2 regions of the Microbacterium sp. BWR-S6Y genome follow, and region 1 is predicted to be linked to the other one. Evidence: predicted binding sites of a transcription regulator. Region 1 holds the regulator's gene; the other holds the start of a gene.

Evidence for each region. The regulator HrcA, encoded in region 1, represses chaperone genes, less so after heat shock. The targets are predictions, from matches to a motif close to TTNGCACTCGNNNNNNNCGAGTGCNAA.
Region 2: the regulator HrcA is predicted to act here: its motif matches at 2,815-2,841, upstream of groL (chaperonin GroEL).

What each region holds. Positions count from the first base shown of each region.
Region 1 is NZ_JBFECV010000003.1:124,646-132,088, reverse strand. It holds gene AB1K56_RS07650 (PhoH family protein) at 1-102, opposite strand, end outside; gene AB1K56_RS07645 (HIT domain-containing protein) at 152-499, opposite strand; gene AB1K56_RS07640 (16S rRNA (uracil(1498)-N(3))-methyltransferase) at 647-1,381, opposite strand; gene dnaJ (molecular chaperone DnaJ) at 1,384-2,505, opposite strand; gene hrcA (heat-inducible transcriptional repressor HrcA) at 2,555-3,595, opposite strand; gene hemW (radical SAM family heme chaperone HemW) at 3,901-5,118, opposite strand; gene AB1K56_RS07620 (DUF1990 family protein) at 5,118-5,762, opposite strand; gene lepA (translation elongation factor 4) at 5,790-7,443, opposite strand, start outside.
Region 2 is NZ_JBFECV010000001.1:205,656-213,098, reverse strand. It holds gene msrB (peptide-methionine (R)-S-oxide reductase MsrB) at 1-412, opposite strand, end outside; gene AB1K56_RS00935 (DUF2332 family protein) at 484-1,473, shown strand; gene AB1K56_RS00930 (DUF3263 domain-containing protein) at 1,484-1,738, shown strand; gene AB1K56_RS00925 (LytR C-terminal domain-containing protein) at 1,774-2,376, shown strand; gene AB1K56_RS00920 (cold-shock protein) at 2,508-2,708, shown strand; gene groL (chaperonin GroEL) at 2,880-4,499, shown strand; gene AB1K56_RS00910 (sensor histidine kinase) at 4,862-6,523, opposite strand; gene AB1K56_RS00905 (response regulator transcription factor) at 6,660-7,352, opposite strand; gene AB1K56_RS00900 (DNA repair helicase XPB) at 7,422-7,443, opposite strand, start outside.

The DNA of each region.
Region 1 (7,443 bases):
CGTCAGCGTGATCTCGTTGCCGCGGACGTGCACGTCGACGTCGGGATGCTCCTTCTCGACGACGCGCAGGAGGCGGTCCTGCGGTCCGAGCAGCTGCACCATGGCGACGCCGTCGACAGCGATCTGCTCGGAAACGGTCTCTTCGGGGGAATCAGCCACCCAGGCTCTTTTCGTTCAGGCCGCCCGCGAGGACGTGGGCGTGCACATGGAAGACGGTCTGACCGGCGCCCTCGCCGGTGTTGAAGACGAGGCGGAAGTCGCCGTCGGCGTGCTCGGCCGCGACGCGATGGGCGAGGTCGACCACCTCGGCGAGGAGAGCGGGGTCGCCGGCCGCGAGAGCGACGACGTCGCGGTACCGCGCCGTCTTGGGGATGACGAGCAGGTGCACCGGCGCCTGCGGGGCGATGTCGCGGATCGCGAAGACGTTCTCGGTCTCGGCCACGATCTCGGCGGGGATCTCGCCCTGCAGGATGCGCGTGAAGATCGACGGTTCGCTCATGGCATCCAGTCTAGTGAGGGCCTCCGACACGCAGGCCGAGTCGGCGGGGCCGCCGGTGCGTCGACGAGCACTTCGGGGCGGGTTGCGCCGTTCGGGACCGACATCTCCCGCGCGAACGGCGAAGGTCACCCCGAGGAAGCGGGCCGCTCACCACCGCCCGTGCGCGGCGGACAGCACCGAGATCGCCGCGGCTCCCGCGGTGGAGGTGCGCAGCACGGTGTCGCCGAGGCGCACGAGTCGCGCGCCGGCGTCCTCGAGGGCGGACAGCTCTTCGGGAGCGATCCCGCCCTCCGGGCCCACCACGAGCACGACATCGCGTGTGTCAGAGGCCTCCGCGGCCACCTCGGTGAGACGGACGGATGCCGAGGGCTCCAGCACCAGCACGAGAGCGCTGCCGGCGCGGGCGACGAGATCGGCCGTGCGCGCCACGCCCTCCACGTCGGGGATCCACGCGCGATGCGCCTGTTTCGCGGCCTCGCGCACGATCGTGCGCCAGCGCGCGAGACCCTTCTCGGCCTTGGCATCCCATCGCGAGACGCTGCGCGAGGCCTGCCACGGCACGATCGCGTCGACGCCGAGCTCGGTCGCGGCCTGCACGGCCAGCTCGTCGCGATCGCCCTTCGCGAGGGCCTGCACCAGAACGAACCGGGGGACGGGGGCGTCGACCTGCTCGCGACCCGTGACCCGCACGTCGACCTGCTTGGGCGCGACGGCGGTCACGACGCCCGAGAGCCAGGCGCCGCGGCCGTCGCCGAGCGTGACGGCCTCGTCGACGCGCACGCGCCGCACGGCCGCGGCGTGATGCGCCTCGGCGCCGGTGAGGGCGATCGTGTCACCGGGACGGGCGAAACCCGCCTCGTCGACGACGAAGTGCAGTGCCATGCTCAGTGCCGGAAGCGGTCGCGGAACTTGCTGAACATGCCCTGCTGGTGCTCCGCCAGGCGCGGCTTGGGTGCCTTGGTGCGCTTGGCGAACTCCTCGATGAGGGCGCGCTCCTTGTGGTCGAGGCGGGTGGGGGTGACCACGTGCACTCCCACCTTGAGGTCGCCCCGCTGGCTGCCGCGCAGCGGGGTGATCCCGCGGCCCTTGATCGTGAGCACGTCTCCGGACTGCACGCCCGGGCGCACCTCGAGGTCGACGCTGCCGTCGAGGGACTCGATCGTGGTCGTGGCGCCGAGGATGGCATCCGGCATCGACACCTCGAGGGTGGCGACGAGGTCGTCGCCCTCCCGGCTGAACGCGTCGTGGGACTCGACAGTGATCTCGAGGTAGAGGTCGCCGTTGGGGCCGCCCGCGGGTCCGACCTCGCCCGAACCGGGCAGCTGCAGGCGCAGCCCCGACTCGACGCCGGCGGGGATGTCGACCGAGACGGTGCGGCGCGCGCGGACGCGTCCTTGACCCTGGCAGGTGCCGCAGGGGTAGGGGATGGTCGTGCCGTGCCCGTGGCACACGGTGCAGGGCTGGCTGGTGACGACGTTGCCGAGCAGGCTGCGGACGGTGCGCTGCACGTGGCCGGAGCCGTGGCAGATGTCGCAGGTGACCTCGCTCGTCCCCGGCTGGGTGCACGCGCCCTGGCACGTCTCGCACAGCACGGCGGTGTCGACCTCGAGGTCGCGGTGCGTGCCGAACACGACGTCGCCGAGCTGCAGAGTGACGCGCACGAGGGCGTCCTGGCCGCGCTCCCGGCGGGAACGCGGTCGCGGACCGCGTCCGCCGCCGCCCTGGGCTCCGCCGAAGAACGTCTCGAAGATGTCGCTGAAGCCGCCGAAACCGGCCGCTCCCCCGCCGCCGAACGGGCTCTGGTCGCCGCCCATGTCGTAACGGCGACGCTGCTCGGGGTCGCTCAGCACGTCGTAGGCGTGCGTCACGAGCTTGAACTTCTCGGACGCGTCCTCACCGGGGTTCACATCGGGGTGCAGCTGGCGCGCGAGACGCCGGTAGGCCTTCTTGATGTCTTCGGGGCTGGCGTCTCGTTCGACGCCCAGGACCTCGTAGTGGTCAGCCACAATCGCCTTCCTGCCCGCTCCCGCGGGGTCGTTCTCTTCGGGGATGCCGTCAGCGCGCGCTGTCGTCGTCTTCGAGCATCCGGGTCAGGTAGTGCGCGACGGCGCGGACCGCCGCGAGGTTGGAGGAGTAGTCCATGCGCGTCGGGCCGAGCAGCCCCACCCGCGCGCCACCGGTCGAACCGTCGTACCGGCTCGCGAGCACCGAGGCCTCGACGAGACCGAACGGCTCGTTCTCGCGGCCGATGCTCGCGGACAGCCCCTTCTCGTCGGCGACCATCTCGCTCATGAGACGCAGCAGGGTGACCTGCTCCTCGATCGCCTCGAGGAGGGGGTAGATGCTGCCGCGGAAGTCCTGTTCGCGCTTGGCGAGGGTCGCGGCCCCGGCCATGACGAGTCGGTCCTGACGGAACTCCTCGAGCTCTTCGCCGACGACGCGCAGGACGGCGTCGGCGATCGCGTCGAGGATCACGCCCGGGCGCGGGCCGTCGGCGAGGGCGTCGGCGACGCGCTGGGAGCTGTCGGCCACGCTGCGGCCGACGAGCACCGCTCCGACGCGCGAGCGCAGCAGGGCGATGTCGCTGTCCCCCGGCTCCGCGGGCACGAGCGCGATGCGCTGCGACACGCGACCGGTGTCGGTGACGAGGATGACGAGCACGCGCGGTCCGCCGAGGGCGACGAGCTCGACGTGCGTGACGTTGGCGCGCGCGAACGAGGGGTACTGCACGATCGCGACCTGACCGGTCAACTGCGTGAGGGCCCGCACGGTGCGCGCGAGGAGGTCGTCGAGGTCGCCGGCCTCGTCGAGGAACGACGTGATCGCGCTGCGCTGCGCGGTCGACAGGGGGCGCAGTTCGGCGAGGTGGTCGACGAAGACGCGGTAGCCCTTGTCGGTCGGCACGCGCCCGGACGATGTGTGCGGAGCGACGATGAGGTCTTCGTCTTCGAGCAGCGCCATGTCGTTGCGGATGGTCGCCGCCGACACGCCGAACGCGTGCCGCTCGACGATCGCCTTGCTGCCGACGGGCTCGCGCGTGTCGACGTAGTCCTGCACGATCGCGCGGAGCACCTGGAGACCGCGTTCCGACACCATGCGCTCTCCTCCCGTCTGGCACTCGACTCGACTGAGTGCCAATTCTACGACGATCACCGCCACCCTGCGTCGAGCGGCTCGCGGAGCGCTCCGCGCGCGGCCCGTCCGCCCTCGCGATGAACGCCGATCCCGTCGAGACACGCGGCGTCGCGCCGAGTGTCGACAGGATCGGCGTTCATCGAGGGATGCGGCGCAGCCGGATGCCGGGATGCGCGAGGGAGCGGGATGCGCGCAGGAGCGACACCTGCGGCCGGCGCCTCGCACCGCAACGGCGAGGATCCGACGGGGCATCGACGCCGCGAGGGTCAGACCGTGAGCGCCCGGACCACGGCATCCGCCAGCAGCCGCCCGCGGCGCGTCAGCACGATGCGGCCGCGGATGGCATCCGCCCCCTCGATGAGACCGTCGGCGATGAGGGATGCCACGGCCTTCCGGCCGTCGCCGACGACCTCCGACACCGCGATCCCCTCGCGGATGCGGCTGCGCAGGAGCACCGACTCGAGGCGGCGCGCGGTCTCGTCGGGGCGCTCCCGCGCGGCGGCCGGGGATTCCGCGGCGGCCAGGCGCTGGGCGTACGCGGCGGGGTGCTTGACGTTCCACCACCGGAGCCCCGCGACGTGACTGTGCGCTCCCGGACCGAAGCCCCACCAGTCGGTGCCGCGCCAGTACGCGAGGTTGTGACGCGAGCGGTGGTCCGCCCCGCGCGAGAAGTTCGACACCTCGTACCAGTCGTAGCCCGCAGCGGCGAGCAGATCGTCGGCGAGCTCGTACATGTCGGCCTGCAGATCGTCGTCCGGCATCGCGACGGCGCCGGAGCGGATCTGGCGCGCGAGTTTCGTGCCGTCCTCGACGATCAGCGCGTACGCCGACACGTGATCGGGCTCGAGCGCGACGGCGGCCTCGAGCGAAGCGCGCCAGTCATCGAGCGACTCCCCCGGCGCGCCGTAGATGAGATCGACCGAGACATCGAGACCGGCACGGCGCGCGGCGGTGACCGCGGTCGCGACGTTCAGCGGATCGTGCGTGCGATCGAGCGCGGCGAGCACGTGCGGCCGGGCCGACTGCATGCCGATCGACAGGCGGGTCACCCCGGCCGCGGCGAGCGTCTCGGCGACCGTGTCATCGACCGTGTCGGGGTTGGCTTCGACGGTGACCTCGGCGCCCTCGGCGATTCCGAACTCGTCGTGCACCGCGCGCAGCATCCGGGCGAGGTCTCCCGGCGGCAGCAGCGTCGGCGTTCCTCCCCCGAAGAACACGGTGGATGCCGCCCGCCGACCGCCCGCGGCATCCATCACCCCACCCGCGAGGCGCACCTCCGCGGCCAGGGTGTCGGCGAAGTCGTCTTGCCGCGCTCCGCGCAACTCGCTCGCGGTGTAGGTGTTGAAGTCGCAGTAGCCGCAGCGCACGCGGCAGAACGGCACGTGCAGGTAGACGCCGAAATCGGCGGCGGGGTCGACGACGAGGTCGTCGGGGAGTCGTCCGTCGACCGGGGCGGGGTCGCCGAGCGGGAGGGGCCCGCCCATCAGGACGAGTACAGCGGCGAGATCGCGCGGAGGTAGCGGGCGAAGAGCGCCTTGCGCCGGCGGCGGACGCGGCTCGTGAAGAGGCGGTAGGACGGGGCCGTGGGCCGGTCGAAGGCGCGCACGACGAACCAGACCTCGTCGTTCTCGCGCCACTCGAGGGAGAAGAGCTCCTCACCGCTCACGATGGAGTGCCCGACGGTGCCGAGGATGAAGCCCACGCGGCGGGGTTCTTCGAACACCGAGATGACGCGCAGCTCGGCGTCGGCGCGGTGCCCGTCGACCTTGCCGTGCAGGCGCACGCCGGTGCCGGGGCTGACGAAGGGCGTGCCGTCGGCCGCGAAGCGCTGCTCGGCCTCGAGACGGCTCGGTGCGACCGGGGCGCCCTCGGCGTCGAAGCCGACGCCCGCGTAGCCGGTGTTCGAGGCGGGGCGCACGTCGGTGATGCTCAGCTCCTCGGAGCGCAGCGGAGCCCACGACAGCAGCAGCTCGCCCGCCGCGGCGAAGCGCTCTTCGCCGCTGCCGATGCGCCACGCGTCTTCGGCGGGCACGGAGTGCTCCGGCGGGTACTGCATGAGGTCGGGCGCCTGGGTGGCGCCGACCGCGGCGTAATCGACCGTGTCATCGGTGAAGTTCTGCCTGCGCATGATTCACCCCTCTCGGTTGCGTGCGTATTACTTCTTGGCCTCGACGTCGCCGGAGAGCGCGGCGATGAACGCCTCTTGGGGGACCTCGACGCGACCGACCATCTTCATGCGCTTCTTGCCCTCCTTCTGCTTCTCGAGGAGCTTGCGCTTTCGGGTGATGTCACCGCCGTAGCACTTGGCGAGCACGTCCTTGCGGATCGCGCGGATCGTCTCTCGCGCGATGATGCGGGCGCCGATCGCGGCCTGGATGGGCACCTCGAACTGCTGGCGCGGGATGAGCTTGCGCAGACGCTCGGCCATCATCGTGCCGTAGCTGTAGGCCTTCTCGCGGTGCACGATCGAGCTGAACGCGTCGACCTTGTCGCCCTGCAGCAGGATGTCGACCTTGACGAGGTCGGCGGTCTGCGAGCCGGCCGGTTCGTAGTCGAGGCTCGCGTATCCCTGCGTGCGGGACTTGAGGTGGTCGAAGAAGTCGAAGACGATCTCGCCGAGCGGCATGTTGTAGCGCAGCTCGACCCGGTCTTCGCTGAGGTAGTCCATGCCCAGCAGGGTGCCGCGGCGCGACTGGCACAGTTCCATGACGGTGCCGACGTAGTCCTTCGGAAGCAGGATGCCGACCTTGACGATCGGCTCCGACACCGAGGCGACGCGCCCGTCGGGGTATTCGCTGGGGTTGGTGACCGACACCGTCTCGCCGGTGTCGGTGGTGACCTCGTACGTCACTGACGGGGCGGTGGTGATGAGGTCGAGGCCGAACTCGCGCGAGAGGCGCTCGGTGATGATCTCGAGGTGCAGGAGGCCCAGGAAGCCGCAGCGGAAGCCGAAGCCCAGGGCCACGGAGGTCTCGGGCTCGTACTGCAGGGAGGCGTCGGAGAGCTTGAGCTTGTCGAGGGCCTCGCGCAGCTCGGCGTAGTCGCTGCCGTCGATCGGATAGATGCCCGAGAAGACCATCGGCTTCGGGTCGGTGTACCCCGCGAGGGCCTCGGTGGCGGGCTTGCGGTGCGTGGTGATCGTGTCGCCGACTTTCGACTGGCGCACGTCCTTCACGCCGGTGATGAGGTAGCCGACCTCGCCGACGCCGAGCCCCTGGGTGGGGATCGGCTCGGGGCTGGAGACGCCGATCTCGAGCGCCTCGTGCGTGGCGCCGGTCGACATCATCTGCAGGCGCTCGCGCGGCTGCAGTGCGCCGTCGATCATGCGCACGTAGGTCACCACGCCGCGGTACGCGTCGTAGACGGAGTCGAAGATCATCGCGCGCGCGGGCGCGTCGGCCACGCCGACGGGGGCGGGGATCTTCTCGACGATGAGGTCGAGGAGCTCCTCGACGCCCATACCGGTCTTGCCGCTGACGCGCAGGACGTCGGCGGGGTCGCCGCCGATGAGACCCGCCAGCTCGGCCGCGTACTTGTCGGGGTCGGCGGCGGGGAGGTCGATCTTGTTGAGCACCGGGATGATCGTCAGATCGTTCTCGAGCGCCAGGTAGAGGTTGGCGAGGGTCTGCGCCTCGATGCCCTGGGCGGCGTCGACGAGCAGGATCGCGCCCTCGCACGCCGCGAGGGAGCGACTGACCTCGTAGGTGAAGTCGACGTGGCCGGGCGTGTCGATCATGTTGAGGGCGAACGTGCCGTCGGCGGTGGACCACGGCATCCGCACGGCCTGCGACTTGATCGTGATGCCGCGC
Region 2 (7,443 bases), on a different contig from region 1:
CGTCGGCGGGGGAGTCGGCGGGCGTGAAGTTCAGCGACAGCGAGTTCATGCAGTACCGGTCGCCCGTGGGGGTGCCGAAGCCGTCGGGGAACACGTGCCCGAGGTGCGAGCCGCAGTTCGCGCAGCGCACCTCCGTGCGCTGCATCCCGTGGCTGTTGTCGTCGAGCAGCTCGACGGCCTCGGGGCGCACCGACTCGTAGAAGCTCGGCCATCCGCAGTGCGAGTCGAACTTGGTCCCGCTCTGGAACAGTTCGGCTCCGCACGCGGCGCAGGTGTAGAGGCCGGCGCGGCTCTCGTCGAGCAGCTCACCGGTCCAGGCGCGCTCGGTACCCGCCTGGCGGAGCACCGCGTACTGCTCCGGGCTGAGCTCGGCGCGCCACTGGTCGTCGGACTTGTCGACGGCGTAGGTCATGTCTTCTCTCCTTCGTCTCCTCCATTGTCTCGTGCCCGGCGCCGCTCAGGTCGTACTGCGATGATTCGGGGGTGGATCAGGATGCCGTCGCCGCCGTCGTCGCACGATACGGGCGCTTCGCCCGCGACGAGGCGCCCGGGAGATCCGCCGTGTACGAGGCGTGGGCCCGCCGTGTGGTCGACGACGCCGACCTCGCCGCCGCGCTGGCCCGGATCCCCGACACGCGCCGTCAACCCCCGCTCGTCTTCGCCGTGACGCGCGTCCTCGGGGCTCCGACCGACGACGTGGACGCCTGGGCGCGGTGGGTCGTCGCGCACGCCCACGAGGTCGAGGCGCAGTGCCGGGTGCGCAGCGTGCAGACCAACGAGCCGCTCCGGTGCGCCGCGCTGCTGCCGGCGCTCGCACGCATCGAGGGTCCGATCGCGCTGCTCGAGGTCGGTGCGAGCGCGGGTCTGTGCCTGTATCCGGATCGCTACTCGTACCGGTACCACCGGGGCGACGAGGTGATCGCCCTCGACCCCCTCGACGGGCCGTCAGCCGTCGAGCTGCACAGTGCGCTGACCGGAGAGCCGACGTGGGCGATGCCCGAGATCGTCTGGCGCGCCGGCATCGACCTGAACCCGCTGGACGCCCGCGAGGACGACGACCGCGCCTGGCTCGCCGGACTCGTCTGGCCGGGGGAGCACGGCCGGCGCGAGCGCATCGTCGCGGCCCTCGACGTGGCCGCCGCGGATCCGCCGCTGCTCGTCGCCGGCGACGGCGCCGAGATGCTCCCGGCGCTCGCCGCGGAGGCCCCGCGGGACGCGACGCTGGTCGTCACGACGCCGGGCGTGCTCGCCCACGTCCCCCGCGCGGGACGCGAGGCGATCATGGATGCCGCGCGCGCCGCGGGCCGCTGGATCACCCTCGACGCCCCCGGGCTGCACGACGGGTGGACCACTCCGGCGCGACCGGAGCAGGGCGGGTTCCGTCTCGCCCTCGACGGCGAGATCCTCGCCGACGTCGATCCTCTCGGCGCGTGGGTGGCGTGGCATCCGGGACGGACGGGCCGCGCGCAGTAGCGTGACGAGCGTGCCTCTCTCCGACCGCGATCTCGCCTTACTCGCCTTCGAGGGTGAATGGCGTCGCCATGCGGGAGCGAAAGAGGAGGCGATCCGGGCCGAGTTCGGCCTGACGCCGGCCCGGTACTACCAGCTGCTCGGTCGCCTCATCGACACCCCCGAAGCCCTCGCGCACGACCCGATGCTCGTGCGGCGCCTGCGCCGTCGGCGCGACGACGCGGCCGCGCAGCTGCGGTCGCGGCTCGGTCGGACGGCCGCGCGCTGATCGGACGCGCAGACTCCGACCGATAGCATCGTCCAATGGCCAGTTCGACCTTCCCTCGGGATCGTTTCGACGACCTGCCGGACTCCACCGGCCGCGTCGGCGCGCACCGCGCGGAGAAGCCGCGTCTGCGCGGATGGATCGTGTTCTTGTGGGCGGCCATCGCGACGCTCGTGCTCATCATCGTCGGGATCTTCGGCACGCTCGTCGCCTCGGGGCGCATCACCTTCGGTTCCGACACCGCTCCGGTTCCGACGGTCTCGGCCGAGCCGACCGTCGCGGCCGTCGTCGACACGACCTATTCCGTGGTCGTGCTCAACGGCACCGGTCAGGACGGCCTGGCGGCCTCGGTACGCGACCAGATCGTGGCGGCCGGATGGTCGGGCGACACCGTCGAGACGGGCGACTCCGACTCGTCCGACTTCGCCCGGACCACCGTCTACTACCGCTCCGAGGGCGACGAGGCCGCGGCGCAGGGGCTCGCCCAGGCGATCGGCGGGGCCGAGGTGGCGCAGAGCGACTTCCTGCAGCCCACCGACGACCCGAACACCCCCGACGACGAGAGCGCCGTCAAGCGCCTCGTCGTGGTGATCGGCCTCGACCGCGCCTCCGGCGCGACCCCCTCGACGACCGCTCCCTGACCCCCGCTGCGCCGCGTGTTTCCGCGGCGTAACAAGTTGGGGGCACGCGCGTCAACAATGGCCGACGGGGCCCGTTCGGCGGCATCCCGCGTGCTTACGATGACCGAGTCATCCAGCAACAGGAGATTCGCATGACGCAGGGCACCGTCAAATGGTTCAACGCCGAGAAGGGCTACGGGTTCATCACCGTGTCCGATGGGCAGGACGTGTTCGTCCACTACTCGAGCATCGAGATGTCGGGCTTCCGGGTCCTCGAGGAGGGGCAGGCCGTCGAGTTCACGGTCGGGACCGGCCAGAAGGGCCCTCAGGCGGAGTCCGTGCGACTGGCCTGATCCGCTGTCGCGAACGCCGTGGCATCCCTCTCCGGATGCCACGGCGTTCGTCGTCTCACGGACGACGTCGTGGCTTGCACTCCCCAGGGGCGAGTGCCAGAATGAGTTAGCACTCGCTTTCGTCGAGTGCCAAAATCTGGAAGTCACCCGTCCGGGAGGGACGACACACTTATGGCAAAGATCATCGCTTTCGACGAAGAGGCCCGGCGCGGTCTCGAGCGCGGCCTCAACACGCTGGCCGACGCCGTCAAGGTGACCCTGGGCCCCCGCGGTCGCAACGTCGTGCTCGAGAAGAAGTGGGGCGCCCCCACGATCACGAACGACGGCGTCTCGATCGCCAAGGAGATCGAGCTCGACGACCCGTACGAGAAGATCGGCGCCGAGCTGGTCAAGGAGGTCGCCAAGAAGACCGACGACGTCGCGGGTGACGGAACCACCACCGCCACCGTCCTCGCCCAGGCGCTCGTGCGCGAGGGCCTGCGCAACGTCGCCGCCGGCGCCGACCCCATCTCGCTCAAGAAGGGCATCGAGAAGGCCGTCAAGGCCGTCACCGACGAGCTGCTCTCCTCCGCCAAGGAGGTCGAGTCCAAGGAGCAGATCGCCGCGACCGCGTCGATCTCCGCCGCCGACCCCGCGATCGGCGAGCTCATCGCCGAGGCCATCGACAAGGTGGGCAAGGAAGGCGTCGTCACCGTCGAGGAGTCGAACACCTTCGGCACCGAGCTCGAGCTCACCGAGGGCATGCGCTTCGACAAGGGCTACATCAACCCCTACTTCGTCACCGACCCCGAGCGTCAGGAAGCGGTCTTCGAAGACCCCTACATCCTCATCGCGAACCAGAAGATCTCGAACATCAAGGACCTTCTGCCCATCGTCGACAAGGTGATCCAGGAGGGCAAGGAGCTCCTCATCATCGCCGAGGATGTCGAGGGCGAAGCGCTCGCGACCCTGGTGCTCAACAAGATCCGCGGCATCTTCAAGTCGGTCGCCGTCAAGGCCCCCGGCTTCGGCGACCGTCGCAAGGCGCAGCTGCAGGACATCGCGATCCTCACCGGCGGCCAGGTCATCACCGAGGAGGTGGGCCTCAAGCTCGAGAACGCGACCGTCGACCTGCTCGGCCGTGCGCGCAAGGTCATCATCACCAAGGACGAGACCACGATCGTCGAGGGTGCCGGTGAGTCGGAGCTGATCGAGGGTCGCGTGACCCAGATCCGTCGCGAGATCGAGAACACCGACAGCGACTACGACCGCGAGAAGCTCCAGGAGCGCCTCGCGAAGCTCGCCGGTGGCGTCGCCGTCATCAAGGCCGGAGCCGCGACCGAGGTCGAGCTCAAGGAGCGCAAGCACCGCATCGAAGACGCCGTGCGCAACGCCAAGGCCGCTGTGGAAGAGGGTGTCGTCGCCGGTGGTGGCGTCGCGCTCATCCAGGCCGGCAAGACCGCTCTGGCGAACCTCGAGCTCTCGGGCGACGAGGCCACCGGTGCGAACATCGTCAAGGTCGCCATCGAGGCCCCGCTCAAGCAGATCGCGCTGAACGCCGGTCTCGAGCCCGGTGTCGTCGCCAACAAGGTCTCGGAGCTCCCCGTGGGCCACGGCCTGAACGCCGCGACGGGCGAGTACGGTGACCTGTTCGCGCAGGGCATCATCGACCCCGCCAAGGTGACCCGTTCGGCTCTGCAGAACGCGGCATCCATCGCGGGTCTCTTCCTCACGACCGAGGCCGTCGTCGCCGACAAGCCCGAGAAGGTCGCCGCTCCCGCGGGCGACCCGACGGGTGGCATGGACTTCTGATCCACGCCTGACGCCTGAGAACGCCCCCTCCTCCGGGAGGGGGCGTTCTTCGTTATGCGGGGCCGCGCCGTGGCCGCGCAGGTCGGCTGCGCGCGGGGGCCGCGCGGTCGGCCGCGCGCGGCTGCCGCGCCGACAAGCCGCGCGGGGGCCGCGCCGTGGCCGCGCGGGTCGGCTGCGCGCGGGGGCCGCTCCGGTGAGCGGCGCGCGGTGCGCGGTGAGCGGCGAGAGCATACGATCGGCGCGAGATCACGGGCTCCGGCGCCGTCGCGTCGTGTGTTCTCGCGCCGATCGTGTGCTTTCGCGGTGCCACGGCGCCTCCGGGCGGGGAGCCGGGGCGGGGAGCCGGGGTGGGCGTCGCGGGGTCAGGCCTCGGGGCGGTAGCCCTCGGGGAGGCGCTCGAGCGGCTGCGTCTCGATCAGGGCGTGCTCGGCGGCGTCGCGACGGTCGGCCAGGGGCAGCGAGACCCGGAACGTCGCGCCCCCGCCGGGGGTGTCGACGACCTCGACCGTCCCGTGCAGCAGATCGACGATGGATGCCACGATCGACAGGCCGAGACCGGATCCTCCGGTCTCGCGCGTGCGCGAGGTGTCGGCTCTCCAGAACCGCTGGAAGATCTGGTCCCGGATCTGCTCGGGAACGCCCTCGCCGTGGTCGATGATCTCGATCCAGCCCATGTCGTTCTCGGCATCCACGCCGATGCGCAAGCCGATGGGGGAGTCGTCGGCGGTGAAACGGCGCGCATTGCCCAGCAGGTTCGCCACCACCTGCCGCACCTTGTTCTCGTCGCCGAGGACGATCGGCGCGAGCCGCGGCGACGAGCGCGTGACGCCCGCCGGCGGCGCCACCGGGGCTTCCCCCGTCGTGGCGGCCGGGTCGGCGGCATCCTTCTGCCGACGGCGCAGGCGCGACAGCGTGGCCCCGGCGATCGCCATGGCGGAGGTGGGCGGAGCCGCCCGCCGGCGGGTGGAGGAGGTCGCCGGGTGGCCACCGGAATCGAGCAGCGGATCGAGGGTGATGGTCGGCAGCACCAGCTCGTCGCGCGAGGTGGTGTCGTCGACGGTCACCTCGCGCTGCGGCGAGGTGACGCGCAGGTCGAGGGCTGCGTCGCGCGCGATCGGGCGCAGATCGAGGGCGGTGATGGAGACGTCGCGTCTCTCGTCGAGGCGGGCCAGGGCGAGGAGGTCCTCGACCAGCGCGCCCATGCGGATCGCCTCCTTCTCGATGCGCTCCATCGACTGGGCGACGTCCTCGTCGGAGCGGATGGCGCCCATGCGGTACAGCTCGGCGTACCCGCGCATCGTCACGAGCGGGGTGCGCAGCTCATGACTGGCGTCGCCGATGAAGCGGCGCATCTGTCGCACGGTGGCATCCCGCTGCCCGAGGGCGCCGTCGATGCGCGCGAGCATCGCGTTGATCGCGGTCTTGAGCCGCCCCACCTCGGTGTCGGGCACGATGTCGGTGAGACGCTGACTGAAGTCGCCGGCCGCGATGTCCATCGCGGTCGTCTCGACCTGCCGGAGGTTGCGGAACGCGAGGGTGACGAGCCACCGGGTCAGAAGAGCGGTGGCGATGAGGATGAGCAACGCCACGAAGGCGTAGATGCCGATGTACGCGGCGACGATGCGGTCGGTGGGCGCCAGAGGCTGCACCACCATCTGCGTGTAGACCCCGGGGTTCCCGGGCACCTGCAGCACCCCGACGCGCGCCAGGAAGTGCGCGCCCGACTCCGGGTCCTCGAGTTCGATGCGCCGATCGATCTGCCCGTACGTCTGCTCCACCGTGAAGGTGGGGGGAAGCTCGGGAAGCGTCTGCGACGCGGTGCCGTTGTAGAAGGCCTCGCGGCGACCGTCGGGTCCGTAGACGACGACCATCGAGCCGATCTGCGGGGCGTTGTCGACCTGCGTGAACTCGATGCCGCCGTCGATCGGCGTCGTGGTGAAGATGCTGTTCGCGATGCTGCCCGCCGCCTGCTGGGCGAGCTGCTCGTCGAGGTTGTTCACCAGGGTGGTGCGCAGGAACACCATGGTCCCGATGCCCGCGGTGAACAGACCGATCGCCAGGAGCGCGACGGTCACGCCGGTGACCTTGGTCCGAAGGCTCAGACCGCGCCACCAGCGCGTCAGCGCATCGTCGGAGGGTGTCAGGACGGCGGCCTTCCGCTCAGGCGCTCTTGCCCGACTTCAGCATGTAGCCGAAGCCGCGCTTGGTCTGGATGAGCGGCTCGGAGGAGTGCGGATCGATCTTGCGGCGCAGGTACGAGATGTAGCTCTCGACGATGCCGGCGTCGCCGTTGAAGTCGTACTCCCAGACGTGGTCGAGGATCTGCGCCTTCGACAGCACGCGGTTGGGGTTGAGCATGAGGTAGCGCAGGAGCTTGAACTCCGTGGGGCTGAGGTCGATCGACACGTCGCCGACGCTGACGTCGTGCGTGTCCTGATCCATGGTCAGCTCGCCGGTGCGGATGATCGACTCCTCGTCGGCCTGCATCGTGCGACGCAGGATCGCCTGGATGCGGGCGACGATCTCGTCGAGGCTGAACGGCTTGGTGACGTAGTCGTCGCCGCCGGCGTTGAGGCCCTCGATCTTGTCCTCGGTCTCGTCCTTCGCGGTGAGGAAGAGGATGGGCGCGGTGTAGCCCGCGCCGCGCAGGCGCTTGGTGACGCTGAACCCGTTCATGTCGGGCAGCATCACGTCGACCACGATCAGGTCGGGTTCTTCTTCGAGCACGGCCGAGATCGTCTGCGCGCCGTTTGCCACGGCTCGCACCTGGAAACCGGCGAAGCGCAGGCTCGTGATGAGCAGGTCGCGGATGTTCGGTTCATCGTCGACGACGAGGATGCGAGGAGCTGTCATCCCCTCATTATCGTGATCCCACCCCGCAATGTGCTGGATATGGAACGGAAAGCCGCGTGCTGATATGCGTCAGGCGGCCGCGGCGTCGATC